4 regions of the Blastococcus goldschmidtiae genome follow, and region 3 is predicted to be linked to each of the others. Evidence: riboswitches for the same ligand, from Rfam matches in the RefSeq annotation. Region 3 holds a riboswitch; each other region holds the start of a gene.
What was found. Region 3 has a riboswitch for cyclic di-AMP ahead of RM425_RS12265 (C40 family peptidase). Riboswitches for the same ligand answer to the same signal wherever they lie in the genome.
Positions count from the first base shown of each region.

Region 1 (4,075 bases), on a different contig from region 3:
CCTGGCTGGCTGAGGGCGGCTGGGTGAGGTGGGCCATGGTGGTCCTCGGGGTCGCCGTCGCATTGTTGACCCCCATCTCCCGGACGGCGCTGTCCGTCCTGGTCGGTGCCGTTGCTGGCTTCCCTGCGGGGCTGGCGGTGGCCATGGGCGGCGGAATGCTCGGTGGTCTGGCCGGTTTCGTCCTGAGCCGGTGGCTGGGCCGTGACGCTGTGGTGCGCTTGGCCGGCGCGCGTCTGGCTCGGCTGGACCGGGTGATGAGCCAACGAGGCTTCGTCTCGGTACTCGTTGCGCGAGCCATGCCAGTGGCCCCGTTCGTCTTCGTCAGCTACGCGGCCGGCTTGAGCGGCGTCCGGCTCGTCCCCTACCTGTTGGGGACCGCAGTCGGGCTCGTGCCGTGGTCGGTGCTGTACGTCGGCGTCGGCGCCTCCGTGGCGAGCATCGACTCGTGGACGCATCTGGTCCCGCCGATCCTGACCGTCAGCGCCGTCCTGTCAGTCGCGGTTCTGGCGGGCGACGTCTGGCGACGGAAGCGGCGACGGGGTAACCAGCCGAGCACCGTCCCGGGCTCGACCATTGCTCCGCCACGGCTGACTCAGCGACGCACGTCCGGCGTTCAAGAGGAGCACGGGCTGCTGACAGCAGACCGGCGAGAGATCTGATCGCACGAAATCGGGGGCCCACGGACGCGTTGCATCCATGAGCCCCCCGCTCGGCCCCTGGTGCGCCCACCTGCACACGCGCCGATCGCTCAACATCCTCCGCCGAGAGAGACGCCGCGCGCCGCCAACCAGGGGATCGGGTTGCCTCGGTCAGCGTTGAGCCCGCCGGTGCGCACCTCGAAGTGCAGGTGCGGGCCAGTCGACTGGCCGGTGTTGCCGACCTCGGCGATCTGCTGGCCGACCGATACCTGTTGACCGGCCTGGACGAAGTAGTCGTTGATGTGCCCGTAGACAGTGATCGAGCCGTCGGGATGCTGGACGTATACGGCCAGCCCGAAGCCGCTGGCCGGACCGGCTTGGAGGACCCGCCCGGCCTCGGGCGCATAGATCGGCGTGCCGATGCGCGCGGCAATGTCGACGCCGTAGTGCATGGTTCCCCAGCGAGAGCCGTAGCAGGAGGTCACGCGACCAGTGGTGGGAGCCACTGCGCGACCGCTGGCAGCCGCCGCCGCTGTGGCGGCAGCCTGTGCGTCTCTCTGCGCGTTCTCCGTGTTGATCCGATCCGCCCACGCGGCCCGCCCGTCCGCGGCGCCCTCGAGCTCGAGCAGCGCGATCTCGGCCTGCTGCAGCCGGCCCTGCAGGGCAGTTCGCTCAGAGGTGACGCTGTCGTAGGCATCCTTGGCTTCGACCAGTCGCGCCTGCGCAGCGGCCTCGAGCTCAGCCGCGCCGGCCGCCGCCTGGTCGCGCTCTGAAAGGGCCATCTGCGCAACACGTCCGGCCTCGGCCTTCTCCCGCTCCAGCGCACGGAACTCGGTGAGCTCGGCCGCGCGATCGTCGGTCAGCATTTCCAGTGTGGAGGCTCGCTGCAGGAACTCCGCCGGGCCGTCCGAGTCCAGCAAGGCCGCCGCGGTCTCCAGGGAATCGCTTCCCATGTAGCTCTCCCGGCCCAGACGGGCGACTCCGGCCCGCGCCTGCTCCACCGCCGCCGTAGCGGTCTGGAGGTCCACCTCCGCAGCCGATGCCGCGGCCTGCGCGGCGGCGAGCTCCTCCTGTGCCCGCCGAGAGGCGTCCGCGGCCGCCTCGGCCTCGACGGTGAAGCGCGAGAGCTCATCCTCCGCCTCGGCGACCAGCTGTTCGAGACGTCGCACCTCAGCCGCCGCTGAATCACGGTCGGACCGTGCGACCGCAGCCTCGTCACCCGGCGCCGCAACGGCTGGAGTCATCGAAAAGCTGATGGCGATACTCATCAGGGCAGCCAGCGCAGAGCCCGCGATCGTGCTGCCGAGGAGACGTCGCCGGCGCCGGCGGAAGGGTTCAGATCGCTCACCGGGTGAGAGGTCGTCGCGGACAGGTCGTGCACGCAGGGTCGCCAACGCGACGAGCTCCATTTCCTTCGCGCCGCCTACCGAGTTAGCTGACGGGTTCGGGCGGGAAGGCGCCCTACCTGGCACCGGGCAGTGCGCAGGATTCACCCCGAGGGAACTGTGGGTCCCCGGTCTGTCCTGATGGTGGTCATCGATGACAGTTCGGCGGGATCCGGCCGAGGCCCCTCGGTCGAGGGACGCGGGCTCAACCGGACCGGGCGAGACGGTACTACGACACCGAATAGTTTGTCACGGTCAGGTAACGGCGGCCGGTGTGACCAGCAAAGTCACCGTCGTCCCACGACAGAGCGGGGCGACCTGCAGTCAGCGCAAGGTTCGGCGAACAGGAGGGCCGAGCAGGACGCCTGCCGCAAGGCCGAGGACAGAGGAAGTACTGCAGCCGGAAGGACCCACCTTCGGCGGGCTCGTGATCGGCCACGATCGACTGAGGAAGGTCTCGGCGCCGACACCACTCAGGGAGTGCAGGGCCTGACCCCGCCTCAGGGTTCGGGCAAGGGCTCGCCTTCGCGGGCACTCAGCATCTTCGTCATCGTCGAGGTCTCGGCAGTCTGCGTCTCGGCGATCGTGCCCGCGAGACTGCGCACCGCCTGCTCCTCGGCACGATCCGCAGCCGCCTCCGCCATCTCCAGACCACCCTGGTGGTGACGAATCAGCAGCTGCAGGAAGCGCCTGTCGAATGCCGTGCCCGACGAGTCGCGCAGCTCCGCCAACTCCACTTCGGTGGCCATGCCCGGCATCAGGCCGTCGGCCCCCATGGCCGCGTCGTGGCCGGCGTGCTCGTCGGTCGCCATCCAGGCCATCGTCTCGCCACCAGCGGGTGGGACTCCCCAGAGCCACAACCAGCCCTGCATGCGACCGGCCTGATTGGTCTGCGTGGCCGAGATGTCGAACGCCATCTGGCGGATCTCTGGATTCTCGGTGCGTTCGAACGCCAGGTTGGCTATCTCCACTGCCTGCAGATGATGGCGGGACATGTCTCGCGAGAAGCCGGCGTCCACGGAATCCGCGCCGGGCGCCTCGTCCCGACCCAGACCGAGCGCCACGGCCGCTCCGCCGCCGAGCAGCAGCAGCCCGACTGCGACGACCACGCCCAGAAGGGCCCGCAGCGGGCGATACCCCGACCGAGCGGTCGTCTCTTCCGTCACCGCTCCTCCCCACCGGTCTGATCGTCGACTCGCTCGCCCGGCACGGCACTCGTCCGGAACTGGATGACCTGTCGATCGCTCCCGCCGACGCGCCGGTGGAATCCACCTGGCGGTGCGTGCGCGGGGCGCCGAGCTGATCACGGCGCCGACGTCCCGGAATCGGGGTCGAGGGCGGCGCCATCCTCCACGAGCGGGTCGGCCAGGAACTGTGGGCTCTGACAGGTGGCACCCGGCTCGGGGAAGAGTTCGGCGTTGAAGGTCATGAAATCGGCGTACTGCTTGATGCGAGGATCAGCGGCAGAGTCGACCTTCAGCTGGTGGTTCCAGGACTGGACACTGATCGGCGAATCCAGGCCGACGTAGGGCGACAGCATCCGGCCGGACTCGTCAGCGACCTCGGCGAGCAGGGCGATGTCGTCCTCGGAGACCGCCTCCGGGTCGTAGGTGATCCACACAGCGCCGTGCTCGAGGCTGTGCACGGCGTTCTCGTGCCGGATATCGACCTCGTACACGGTCCCGGTGCAGTCAGCCCACACCTCGTCGTGCGGCCCGGCCACCGGAGGCGTCTGGTCGTAGTCGACCTCGCTGCTCACGTGCTCCTGGCCGGCGGCGTAGTCGAACACCTCGATGCCGTCGATCTCCTCGACGGAATCGACACGCATGGCCTCGGCCTTGTCGACCTGCACCACGGCATAGCTGATGACAGCCGCGGCAAAGACGACCACGGCGATCGCCGCAACGATCAATCCCCACGGTCGCTGCGCCGTGACAACGTTCGCCTGCGGACGGCTGCGTCCTCCGGGGCGGCCCCCGGACCGGCTTGATCCACTACCCCGGCGGTCCTGGCGAGGTTCCTTGTCCTTGGCCACGGCTCTCCTTCTACGTG
Region 1 covers NZ_JAVREI010000002.1:417,212-421,286, reverse strand. Annotated here, with positions in the region: gene RM425_RS06745 (TVP38/TMEM64 family protein) at 1-659, shown strand, start outside; gene RM425_RS06740 (M23 family metallopeptidase) at 749-1,906, opposite strand; cyclic di-AMP (ydaO/yuaA leader) riboswitch at 2,044-2,201, opposite strand; gene RM425_RS06735 (DUF305 domain-containing protein) at 2,524-3,189, opposite strand; gene RM425_RS06730 (DUF3105 domain-containing protein) at 3,327-4,058, opposite strand.
Region 1: another riboswitch for cyclic di-AMP. It lies ahead of RM425_RS06740 (M23 family metallopeptidase); the one in region 3 lies ahead of RM425_RS12265 (C40 family peptidase).

Region 2 (4,075 bases), on a different contig from region 3:
CGCCGGAGGTGCTCCAGTCGGGCCTGGCGGCCCTCACCGACGTCACGGGGGCGCTGGCCACCTCGTGCGGCATCACCGGCGAGGTCACCCTGGCCACGCCGGACGGCGGCTGGTCGTTCGCCGCCGATCCCCAGGGCTGGGTCGTGCGGCCGGTGCCCGGCGGCACCCACGAAGGGCCCGCGGTCGAGGCGTCGGCCGAGCTGCTGCTCGACGCGGCGGCGGGGCGCACCAACCCGGTGCCGGCCGTCGCGCGCCGGCAGCTCAAGGTGCACGACGTCGGTGGCCTGCTGGTGCTGGCACCGATCGTGCAGAAGGTGCCGGGCATCCCGGGCGGTCCGATCCTGCAGCTCGCGGCACGCACCGTGGGCGGCGCGGGCGGTGTGCTCGGCCGGCTGCTCAGGAGGGGCTGACGCCCGCGCGCCGTCGTCGGAACCAGAGCGTGCCCACCACCGCGAGCGCGATCACCGGGAGCGCCGTCGCCGCCGTGGCGCTGGACACCAGCGCGGGAGCCGAGGCGCCGACCCCCACCTGCACCACGGTGCTCGGCAGGATCCCCAGGGCGGTCGCCGTGAGGTAGGGCAGCAGCCGCATCGCGGTCAGCCCGGCGCCGTAGCTGAGGACGACGAAGGGCACCACGGGAACCAGCCGGCCGATCAGCAGCGCGACGAAGCCGCGGTCGACCAGCAGGCGGTCCAACCGGGCCAGCCGCGGTCCGGCCAGCCGGGTGACCGCCGCCCGGCCCAGCCAGCGGGCGAGCCCGAAGCTGCCGACGGCGCCCAGCATCGCCCCGGCCAGGGCCACGAGCAGCCCGGGCCCGAACCCGGCGACCAGGCCGAGCAGCACCGAGACGGCCGTGCGCGGCACCGGCGCCATGAGGACCACGCCGACGCCCGCGACCAGCGCGGCCCACCCCGCCGCACCGACGCCGTCCAGCCAGCGCCGGACGACGTCGACGTCGGGGAGCTCCACGGTGAGGGCGAGCACCAGGCCCGCCCCCAGCAGCAGCGCCAGCAGGGATGCGCGCAGCCAGGTGGTGTCAGCCCTCTCCCGCGCTCGCACCGCTCCATGATCGGGCACGGGCGCCCCTCGGCTCAGCAGCCGCCGAGGGAGATTCCGTGCCGGGCCAGCCATGGCACCGGGTTGGTGCGATCCACGTAGAGGCCACCGGTGTGCACCTCGAAGTGCAGGTGGGGCCCGGTGGACTGACCGCGGTTGCCGACCTCGGCGATCTGCTGGCCCGCCGAGACGACCTGTCCGGGGCTGACGAAGAACTTGTTGACGTGGCCGTACACCGTGATCACGCCGTCGCCGTGCTGCACCGCGACCGCCAGGCCGAATCCGCTGGCCGGGCCGGCCTGGAGCACCACGCCTCCGTCGGGGGCGTGCACCGGCGTGCCGATCGGGGCGGCGATGTCGACGCCGGCGTGCAGGGTGCCCCAGCGCGAGCCGTAGCAGGAGGTGACCCGGCCGTTGGTCAGGCCCGCACCACCACCGGCGCCGCCGCCGGCCGAGGCGAGGCTCCGCGTGGGAGCGCCCTGTGCACTCGGGGTCGGGGTCGGGGTCGGGGTCGGGGTCGGGGTCGGGGTCGGGGTCGGCGTCCTGGTGACGGTGACGGCCGCGGCCCGGGCGGCGGCCTCGGCCTGGGCCCGCTGCTGTGCCTCCCACGCCTCCGCGGCGTCGCGGGCGCCCTCCATCTCGAGCAGCCGGATCTCGGCCGCGCGCAGCTGCTGGTCGAGGGCCGCCTTGTCGGCGGCGACGGCGTCGAACTCGACCTGGGCGCCCGCCATCTGCGCCTCGGCGGCGGCGTGGGCCTCCGCGGCGGCGCCGGCCGCGCGGTCGCGCTCGACGACGGATTCCTGGGCCGCCCGCTCCGCGCGGGCCTGCTGGACCTCGACGACCTCCATCGCGCGCATCGTCTTCGCACGTTCGGCGCCGAGGACGTCGAGCGTGGCGGCCTGCTGGAGCAGCTCTCCAGGGCCCTCGGCGTCGAGGAGCAGGTGCATGTCCCCGAAGGTCTCCTGGCCCCCACCCATGTAGGCGGAGCGGCCGATCTCGGCGACCTCGTCCTCGGCCTGCTCGACGGCCCGCTCCGCATCCTGGAGCGCCGCGGCCGCGTACCAGGCCTGCAGCGAAGCGGCGTCGAGGGCTGCCTGGGCGGCGAGCGCCTCGCCACTGGCGGCCTCGGCCTCGAGGGTCATCCGCTGGAGCTTCTGCTCGGCCTCGGCGACCCGGGCGCCGATCGCGGCGACCTCCGCCGCGACGGCGTCGTGCTCCGACTGGGCGGCGTCGACCCGGGCGTCGTCGGCGGGAGCGGCGGTCGCCGCCGGCGCGCCGATCAGCGCGGCGGCGAGCAGTGCGGTGGTGGTGAGGGACGTCCGGAGGCGTCGGCGACGGGGCGAGGGGGTAGTGCTGCGGTGGTGCAGGGTCGCCAAGGCGACGGTTCTCCATTCCTCACGACCGCCTACCGAGTTAGCTGACGGGTTCGGGCCGTTAGGTGCCCTACCTGTCCGCGCGAGGTGCACGGGCAGGATTCACCCCAGAACTGCGATGGGTCCCCGGTCCCCCCGGCCATCAGGCCGGCGGGTTCGGCGGGGTCCGGCCGAGGCCCTCGGGTTCGACGGCTGTGCTCGGTGGACCGCAGGGGACGGTACAAGCCAAACCTGGGAATGTCACAGCCGGATAACGGGAACTTTGGCAACATCGGGGCGAACTCGCCGACGCGACCAGCGGGACGGCTGGGCAGCGGGTTCCACGGGTGTGAGGCATGCCTCTCTGGCAGGCTGTGGCCGCCGGGGCGGTAGCTCAGCCGGTCAGAGCATGGGACTCATAATCCCTGGGTCGTGGGTTCGAGCCCCACCCGCCCCACCGCGAGGAGAGGAAGCCACCCGTGCCGTCGGACGACGCGCTCGCCGGCCGCGCGCAGGCCGTGCTGGACATCCCGCTGCACCGCTTCCTCGGCATCGACCTGCGCCGGCGGGACGACCCGGCCGCGGGGATCTGGTTCGCCGTCGACTCCCCCGCGCTGAACCCGGCGGCGATGCTGCACGGCGGCGTCGTCTACACGGTCCTGGACGTGGCCGCCTTCCTGGCGCTGCTGCCCCACCTGACCGACGGCGAGCACGCGGTGACCCACGACCTCACGGCGTCGCTGCTGCGACCGGTTCCGGCAGGTGCCCGCGTGGACGTCACCGCCTCGGTGCTGCGCCGCGGCCGTGCGGTCGCCTTCCTGCGCACGGAGGCCTGGGTCGACGGGCAGCTGGTGGCCGCGGGCCAGGTCACCAAGACGGTCGTTCCCGTCAGCTGATCCCGACCGGCCGCCCGGCGGCCTCCGGCAGACGCCCCAGGCCCGGGACGAACCTGCCGGCCGTCGCCGCGTAGGCGTCGTACGCCGCGCCGTGCACGGCCCGGAGGTAGGGCTCCTCCACGGCGCGGACCTGCAGCTGGACGGCGACGACGAGTGCCGCCAGCGCGAGGACCCCGACCCACGTCGGCACCGTCAGCACGATCCCGAGCTGGGCGACTCCCATCGCGGTGAAGACCGGATTGCGAACGTGCGCGAAGACGCCCGCCGTCACCAGCTCGGTGCGCTCGCCGGTATCGACGCCGATCCGCCAGGACGTGCCCATGCCGGTCTGCGCGGCCAGGGTGGCGGCGAATCCGGCGAACGCCACCGCGAGTCCGGCTCCCTGGAGGGCGAGCGGCGGGTCCGTCGGCACCACACCGGCGATCGCGAGCAGCGGACCGCCGAGGCCGAGGACGATCGCGGCGACGAACAGCGCCCCGCCCCACCAGCCCGCATCCGCCGGGGTGCCGGAGATGCCGTGGAACCCGGCCGAGCCGGTGCGTCGCTGTTGCACCCAGGACCGGACGCCGAAGAGGACGACCAGCGCCATCACGTACAGGACCAGCGCGGCGACGGTCATCGGCCCGGCTCGCGCATCGAGACCTGGAGCGGCTCCGCCGCCGACGGCACGCAGCAGGCGTCGGTGCAGCCGTCGTCGCAGGAGCAGCCCTCTCCGGCCGCGCCGGGGAGGGCCGGGCCGCAGCCGCAGCCCTCGCCCCGCCACGCCTCGCG
Region 2 covers NZ_JAVREI010000005.1:74,702-78,776, reverse strand. Annotated here, with positions in the region: gene RM425_RS09685 (maleylpyruvate isomerase N-terminal domain-containing protein) at 1-410, shown strand, start outside; gene RM425_RS09680 (TVP38/TMEM64 family protein) at 397-1,059, opposite strand; gene RM425_RS09675 (M23 family metallopeptidase) at 1,092-2,432, opposite strand; cyclic di-AMP (ydaO/yuaA leader) riboswitch at 2,444-2,601, opposite strand; tRNA gene RM425_RS09670 (tRNA-Ile) at 2,792-2,865, shown strand; gene RM425_RS09665 (PaaI family thioesterase) at 2,888-3,304, shown strand; gene RM425_RS09660 (methyltransferase family protein) at 3,297-3,923, opposite strand; gene RM425_RS09655 (cation transporter) at 3,920-4,075, opposite strand, start outside.
Region 2: another riboswitch for cyclic di-AMP. It lies ahead of RM425_RS09675 (M23 family metallopeptidase); the one in region 3 lies ahead of RM425_RS12265 (C40 family peptidase).

Region 3 (4,075 bases):
GATCCGACGGCGCGGGCGCCCGGTGCGGGCCGGCCGGCCGCGGCGACCGGCTTCCGGCGCGGTCCCCTCGGGCGGGAAGGGTCGGTCGGGCGGGAAGGGGCGGACGGGCGGGAAGGGCCGCGCGGGCGGGGTGCCGTACCGGGCGGCGGCTGGCGGGGCGCCGTACCGGTCGCCCGCCGGGGGAGCGCCGTACCAGTCGTTCCCCGACGGCGGGGGGCGGTCGAACCGCGGTCGACGCACGGGCCGGCCGTACTCGTCGTATCTGTCGTGCTCGGACGGCACATATCCGTCGTACCGGTCGTCCTCGGGCGGCGGCGCGTACCCGGACGGTCCCGGGCCGGCCGGGCCGCGGCGGAACCGGCGGGTCGGTGGGGGATCCGGCTCGTAGGAGCCCATGAGGTGCTGCTCCTCTGGTCGGTGTCGGTCGCGAGGGTAGGTCGGCGACCTGTGAGCCGGGCTCTCCGCGCGAGATCGCGCGGTGCTCCGGGACGGGTCAGCCCGCGGTGCCCAGCCAGGCCTCGATCCGGTCGAGTTCGGCGTGGGTGAGTCCGCGCGTGTAGTGCGGTGCCACGACCAGCACCTGGCCGTTCGCGGCCAGCCAGTCGCGGGTGTCCTCGGCCTGGTCGGCGAGGTCGTCGTCGACCCAGACGATGCGCCGGCCGGGTTCGGCCTCGGCGAGCGCCTGCGCCGCCGCCAGCTTCCACCACCCGGCGATGCCGCCGAGCGCGCCACCGAACCCGGTGGGCAGGAGGTCGCGGCTGTGCGTGCGCAGTCCGCGGGGCAGCCCGAGCGGCTCGGCCAGCAGCCGGTCGGCCAGCTCGGTCCAGGTGGTCAGCCACTGCAGTTCGACCCGGCCGGACTCGTGCAGCGCCCGCAGCCGGGCGACGACGGCCGGGTCCCACGACAGCACGTAGCCGTTGAAGCGCCCGCGCTGCCAGCCCTCGGGGAGGTCCGGGCGCACGGCGTTGAGCACGCCGTCGACGTCGAGCAGCAGGACGGGCGGGGGAGAGGTCACCCCGTCGTCCTACCCGGGATGTGCCGGGTGGTCGCGACCACGCGTCAGGCGGTGATGGCGTCCCGGCGCTGCAGGCGCAGCCGCCGGCGCTCGCGCTCGGACAGGCCACCCCAGATGCCGAAGCGCTCGTCGTTGGTCAGCGCGAACTCCAGGCACTCGGCCCGGACCTCGCATCCGGTGCAGACGCGCTTGGCGTCGCGGGTGGAGCCGCCCTTCTCCGGGAAGAAGGCCTCCGGGTCGGTCTCGCCGCACAGCGCCGACAGCCGCCACGACTCGTCGCCGCCGGCCGGCGCCGCGGCCCAGGGCTGCGACCAGGAGTCCGCAGCGGGCTCGGACCACGGCTGCGGCCAGGCCGACTCGTCAGCGGCCGGGGAGGAATCGGGAACCAGCGACAGGAAGGGGCGGAACGAAGACACGGAGCACTCCAGGGGAAGTGGGGTGGTGACGGACCAGTACGGGCCGATCTCTCTCCGTAACGCTAACGGCGGCGAACCTCGGAGGCTCCGGCGTAAGCACCCCGAAACCGGTCCGTCCGTTTGGCGCATTGTGTCGACTTGTCGGTACGTCGACGTGTCGCCGCGTCGACGAGCCGACGGCTGGGTCCGCTCCGCACACGGGAGCGGACCCAGCCGGTGGAGTCGGATCAGGCGACCCGACGCGCGGTGTTGTAGCCCGGCACCGAGCTGACCGGCACGATCGAGACCGGCTTGCCGTAGGTCGAGGAGTGGACCATCACCCCGTACCCGAGGTAGATGCCGACGTGTCCCACCGGGGAGTAGAAGAAGATCAGGTCACCGGCGCGCAGGTCGGCGCGGCTGACGTAGTGCCCGGCCGTCGACTGGGCGCGGGAGGTGCGCGGCACGTTGACGCCCAGCGCGCGGAAGGACGAGTAGACGAGTCCGGAGCAGTCGAAGCCGCCGGGGCCCGTGCCGCCCCACTGGTACGGCTTGCCCCGCTGGGCCATCGCCACGTGGGCTGCGGCCAGCGCCCGGTCGCGCGGCGCGACCCCGTAGGCGGTCGGTACCGCGGTGAGTGCCGACACCGACGTCTGGGCCGGCAGGGAGGCGACGGCGCCGGGGCCGGGGCTCGCCGAGGCGGCGAGCGGAGAGAGCGCGATCCCCGCGCCGGTGAGAAGGGCGAGCGCTGCTCCGCGGAACGAGCGGCGGGTGATCGTGGACGTGCGAGTAGTCGTCATGGACGACGCGTTCTCCTGTTCTCCATCAACCGCCTACCGGGTTAGCTGACGGGTTCGGACGGGGAGATCGCCCGGCGCTACCGGCGGAGCCGGATCGCGCTTCACCCCAGGACTGCGGTGGGTCCCCGGTCCGGCGCCGCGAAGAGTCCGGCGCCGGTTCGGCGGTGTCCGGCCGGGTGTCACCTGGGGCGGTGACGAACGGGCCTCGGCCGGACCGCGACGACGCTAGGTCGGTCATCCGGTCGTCACAAAGTGACGGATGTGCGTCCCCGGACGCGCCGGCCGGACGACCGCGGACCCGCGCCGGACGGGCGACTCGCGAGCCGACCACGGGGGACGCCGACGGCGCTCCGGGCGTGGCGGCACGCGTGCATGACCGATCGCAACCGGCCGCTTACTTCGTCGCGGCGGCGTGGCGCAACGCACCGTCCCCGCCCCCTCGCGGGATTCCGCCGCCGCGAACCGGTCCCGGCGAGATCAGGACCATCGCCCCACGACGCCGGGACACCTCCCGCTCGACCGTGGTCCTCGCCGGGCGGGAGGGACCCGCCAGGCGTCGGAGGTGGACCCCATGACCGCTGAGCACGTGACCCCGGCTCCCGCGCGGCCCGCGCCGCACGACCCGCCGGCCCCACGGCCCGCACCGTTCGGACGGCGCACCGCCATCGTCAGCCTGACGGTCGGCGCCGCGCTCAACCTCGCCGAGGCCCTGATCGGCAGGGTCGTCGGCCAGGGCGGATCGGTCGCCGGCAGCCTGGACGCCTGGGCCGAGCGCCCGACGCTCGCCGCGGTCGGGCTGGTCGTCGGCACGATCGCCGTCCCGTTCCTGCTGCTGGGCCTGGTCGCCATGGCGCAACTCGTCCGGCCGCACATGCCGCGGCTGGGCACCACCGCCATGGTCCTCGGCTTCGTCGGCGCGCTCGGCTTCGTCGGCATCCACGCCGTCTCGATCATCGACCACGCGGCCGTCGACCAGCCCGACCGCGCGGCGATGGTCGCGCTGATCGAGGACGCGCAGACCAGCGCCCTCGCCGCGCTGATCCTGGTGCCGTTCCTGCTCGGCATGGCGGGCTCGGTGCTGCTCACCTCGATCGGCTACCTCCGCACCCGCGTGGTGCCGATCTGGATCCCCGTCGTCCTGCTGGTGTTCCTGGTCCTCGACTTCGGCGGTTTCCCGACCGGCCCCGTCGATCCGCACTGGCTCTTCGCCGCTGCCTCCCTCGGCCTGGCCGTCACGATCGCCCAGCGGACCGATCGCCAGTGGTGGACCGGTCGCATCGACGAGGCAACCCCCTGACCAGCAGCCATCAGGTCGGTTAGCGTCGCCCGCGAGGTGGTCGAGCCCGTGTTCGAGGAGCGCGCGACGCAGAAGGGCCGGGCCGCCACCACGGCGGCCCGGCTCTCCGCCGCGGCCGCGACCGGCTACCTGGTCGTCGGGCTGGGCGCGCGTCTGGCCACCCCCGCGGCCGACCGGGTGGACCTCCTCGCGTCGCCCGAGCCGGTGGTCGGTCCGGCCATGGCGATCGTCGGCGCCACGCTGCTCGGCCGTGTGCCGGGCCACCGGGTGCTGCAGCTCATGACCCTCATCGGCTGCTTCGCCTGCGTGTACGCCGGCTCCGTCGGCCTCGCCGTCCACGGCTTCACCTCCGGCGACGACCCGGCGCTGGTCTTCCGGATCGCCGCCTGGCTCACCCTCTGGACCTGGGTGCCGTCGTTCGTCACCTTCGCCACCCTGCTCCCGCTGGTCTTCCCGGACGGGCGGCTGCCGTCGCGCCGCTGGCGCCCGGTCGCGATCACCGCGGTCGTGGTCATCGGCACGATGTCGGTGCTCACCGCCTTCACCGACGTCCAGCCCGAGGGTGACC
Region 3 covers NZ_JAVREI010000007.1:178,283-182,357, forward strand. Annotated here, with positions in the region: gene RM425_RS12250 (transglycosylase domain-containing protein) at 1-396, opposite strand, end outside; gene RM425_RS12255 (HAD domain-containing protein) at 494-1,015, opposite strand; gene RM425_RS21805 (WhiB family transcriptional regulator) at 1,060-1,431, opposite strand; gene RM425_RS12265 (C40 family peptidase) at 1,659-2,210, opposite strand; cyclic di-AMP (ydaO/yuaA leader) riboswitch at 2,226-2,384, opposite strand; gene RM425_RS12270 (hypothetical protein) at 2,782-3,507, shown strand; gene RM425_RS12275 (sensor histidine kinase) at 3,544-4,075, shown strand, end outside.

Region 4 (4,075 bases), on a different contig from region 3:
TCGCGACGACGGTGCGCTCCTCGGAGCGCGCCGTGTCCTTCGGGTGGCTGCGGGAGTAGTAGCGGCCCTCCCCGGCGGGCAGCAACTCGCCCGCGTCGAGCGACTCGCGGATCAGCCGCGCGTCGTCGGAGGCGTTGATGACCTCCACCCGCTCGGCGCCGGTGTGCTGTGCCCAGTGCTTCACGTAGGACCGGACGGCTTCGTTCGTCAGTCCAGCTTCGTCCAGTACCGCGTCTATGGCAGTCACGAGGATCCTCTCCATCCGCTACGACCCACCTTCTCGTCCCGGGCACGATCCAGCCACCGCGCCACTCTGCGAGGGAGTGGTGTGGACCCCTGATCGGGAAATCGTTCGGTGATGGTGTCAGGCGTGTTACCGCTGATGTACGCCGGGAGGCCTCCGGACCGCCCACGGGCATCCGGAAGAGGTACGTCCACGCTCGCAGGTGTGACGCGCGTAACCCGGGGATCGGGCCGTCGTTGTCCCGTGCGGCCTGTCCACGCCCCCTCCGGAGCTGCCCCGTGCGCCGTCTCGCCGCCGTCCTGTCGGCCCTGTTCGTCACGCTCGTGCTGGTCGCCCCACCGGCGCAGGCGCACGGCGGGAGCGGCCCGGTCCGCTACGTCGCGCTGGGCGACTCCTACAGCGCGGCGTCCGGTGTCCTGCCGCCCGACCTCACAGCCCCACCGCAGTGCCTGCGCTCGACGGCCAACTACCCGCACGTCATCGCCGCGGCCACCGGCGCCCGGCTCACCGACGTCACGTGCGGGGGAGCCGACACCGGCGACTACCTCGCCGCTCAGTACCCGGGTGTGGCGCCGCAGCTGGACGCGGTCAGCAGCGACACGCAGGTGATCACGATGACCATCGGCGGCAACGACAGCGGCGTGTTCATCGACTCGATCACCCAGTGCGGCGCAGCGGGGCTCTCCACGCTCGGCCGGGGGAGCCCGTGCCGTGACCGGTACGGCTCGTCCTTCGAGGACACCATCCGCACCACCACGTACCCGTCGCTGGTCCAGGCGCTCCGGGCGGTGCGCGCCAAGGCCCCGCGCGCCGAGGTCGCGATCCTCGGCTACCCGTCGATCCTGCCGGCCACCGGCGGGTGCTTCCCGCAGATGCCCGTCGCGGAAGGCGACGTCCCCTACCTGCGGGGCGTGCAGGCGACTCTCAACGACGCCATCCGCCGGGCGGCGAAGGCCACGGGCGTGACCTACGTGGACATGACCCGGGTGTCGGAGGGACACGACGCCTGCCAGCCGATCGGTGTCCGCTGGGTGGAGCCGGTCGTCGGAGGCACCAACCCGGTCGTCGTACACCCCAACGCCCTGGGCGAGGCCCGGATGGCGGCCCAGGCGATGAAGGCCCTGCGGCGCCTCTGACCCCCGGTTCCTCGAGCCGGCCGCTGCACCCCGGCCCCGGATCTGGCCGCCGGAGCCCGTCGCGCTGCAGGCTCCCCGGGCGGCGGGGGGGAGACCGGTTCCGGCCCTGCCGGTCGGGTGGACACGGTCCCCGGCGGGTGCCCGGCGCATGAATCGGCACGACTACCTGGTCGTTTGTCACGGATGCATAACGGTGCCTACCGTCATGCCGTCCGCCGGTCGCCACGTCCCCTCCCCGGGGAGTCCGGCGGACGCCGCTGAGTCGCCGTCGTCCACGCAGGACGCCGGCGAGCCGGGGACCCACCGCAGCACTGGGGTGAATCGCGCACCGGAGACGCATCCGTCGCGCGTAGGGCACTTCTGAGCCCGAACCCGTCAGCTAACCCGGTAAGCGGTATCGGAAGAACGGAGAGCCGCCGGATGGCGCGCCCCTGCACCGCCGCTGGACCTGCCCGCACCCACTACCGACGGCGGGTCCACCCGCACAGCTGAGCCGCGCCCCTGCTCCCCGCATGCCCGCCTGCAGGCGGGCGTGCCCGGAGCGCAGTCCCGCCGATCCCACTCGTGCAGCTCCTCACCCCGTGCCGGGGTGTCGCTGCCCCACGTCTCGGAGCACCCGCACCCATGAACGTCCGCACCACGATCTCCGGCGCCCGCCGCCGGCACTCCTCCCCGCGCCGCCGCCCAGCGGTCGGCGTGCGCACCGGCACCTACCTGGCGTCCGCCGCCGCGAGCCTCGTCCTGGCCACCGCCCTCATCGGCAGCGAGGTCGCCCCGCGCGCCGACGCGGTCGGCGCCGGTGCCGCGAGCGCCGGGCCGGCGCCCTCGGCCCCCGCCCCCTCCGGGTCGGGAAGCGTCGCCGGGCAGCTCGGGATCGGCACCACCACCGCGCCGGACGACGTGGCGGACCGGCTCGAGCCGCTCCAGGAGCTGGCGGCCAGCCGCAGCAGCCGCGAGGAGGCGGCGGCCGTCGCCGGCCTCGCGCAGGCCGCCGCCGACCAGGCCGCGCTGGACCAGCAGCGTGCCGAGGCCGACGCCGCCGCCCGGCGCGCCGCCGAGGAGGCGGCCGGGATGAAGGCGGCCGCGGCGATGGCCGCTGCCGAGGAGGCGGAGGCCGGGATGAAGGCGGCCGCGGCGATGGCCGCTGCGGAGGCGGAGGCCGGGATGGAGGCGGCCGCGGCGATGGCCGCTGCCGAGGAGGCGGAGGCCGGGATGAAGGCGGCCGCGGCGATGGCCGCTGCCGAGGAGGCGGAGGCCGAGATGAAGGCGGCCGCCGCGATGGCCGCTGCGGAGGCGGAGGCCGGGATGAAGGCGGCCGCGGCGATGGCCGCTGCGGAGGCGGAGGCCGGGATGAAGGCGGCTGCGGCCTTCGCAGCTGCCGAGGAGGCCGCCGCCGCGCGGCCGGTCGCACCTGCCGCTGCCCCGCCCGCTCCTGCTCCGGTGACGGTCGCGGCGCCTGCTCCGCGGGCGTCCGCCATGCCCACGCCTCGGGCGCCCGCCCCGCCCGCACCGCCCACGCCTCGGGCGCCCGCCCCGCCCGCACCGCCCGCGCCCCGGGCGCCCGCCCCGCTCGCGGCCGCTGTGCCGGCACCGTCGGTCGTCCCCGCAGCCGCCCCGGTTGCCGCACGCGGAGTCGCGCGGATCACCAACAACGCCGGAGCGGTCCGGCCGCAGGTGCAGGCGGCAGCGAACGCGGTGGTCAGCAACGTGCCCGGCGCCGGTTCCATCAGGCTCGGTGGCACGCGCCCCAGCGCGGCCGATCCCGGGGGGCACCCCTCCGGGCTCGCGCTGGACTACATGGTCATGTCGAACCGCGCGCTCGGGGACGCCATCACCGCCTACCACATCGCCAACTGGAACGAGCTCGGCGTGGCCTACATCATCTGGGAGCAGCGCTACCTCAGCTCACCCGGTGGCGCCTGGAAGCAGATGGCGAACCGGGGCAGCGTGACGGCCAACCACTTCGACCACGTCCACGTGAACTACCGCTGACGCCGTCCCGCCGGCCGTCGCGATGTGCGACGGCCGGCGGTGGTGGTCCGCGCCCGGACGCAGGCGCGGACAGGCGTGTCCCGCACGGACACGCCGCCGGCGATTGTCACGGATCCGTAACGGTGGGTACCGTGGCAGTGTCCGACGGTCACCACGTCCCACCAGGGGAGATCGACGGACGCCGCCGGATCGCCGTCGTCCCTCGCGGGGCGGGGGCGAGCCGCGGCCCTGCGCTCGCCCCCCGCCGCGTCCGGCTCGCCGCGGAGCCGCCGATCCCGCCGACCGCACACCCGTCGCAGCACCTCGTCGTCCCTGGTCGGACGCCGCCGCACGCACCTCCGGAGCACCCGCGCACATGCACCCCCGCACCACCGTCTCGCACCGACCGGCGCGCTCCCACCGCCGGTCGAGCTCTCACCGCCGTCCTCCGGCAGCCGTCCGCCGTCCGGGCATCTACCTGGGAGTGGCCGCCGCCGGTGCTCTCGTGGTGAACCTGGTCATCGGCGCCGGCCCCGCCGCCCAGGCGGAGGCCGTGAGCACGGAATCGGTCAGCGTGGCCCGTCAGCTTGGCCTCGAGGCCACGCCCGCTCCCGAGGACGTGACCCGCGAGCTCGAGCCGCTGGCCGAGATCGCCGCCAGCCGCAGCGCCCGTGAGGACGCCGAGGCCGCAGCACTGATGACGCAGGCCGCGGCCGATCAGGCG
Region 4 covers NZ_JAVREI010000002.1:200,553-204,627, forward strand. Annotated here, with positions in the region: gene RM425_RS05695 (phosphoenolpyruvate carboxykinase (GTP)) at 1-247, opposite strand, end outside; gene RM425_RS05700 (SGNH/GDSL hydrolase family protein) at 523-1,380, shown strand; cyclic di-AMP (ydaO/yuaA leader) riboswitch at 1,626-1,789, shown strand; gene RM425_RS05705 (hypothetical protein) at 2,005-3,372, shown strand; gene RM425_RS05710 (hypothetical protein) at 3,728-4,075, shown strand, end outside.
Region 4: another riboswitch for cyclic di-AMP. It lies ahead of RM425_RS05705 (hypothetical protein); the one in region 3 lies ahead of RM425_RS12265 (C40 family peptidase).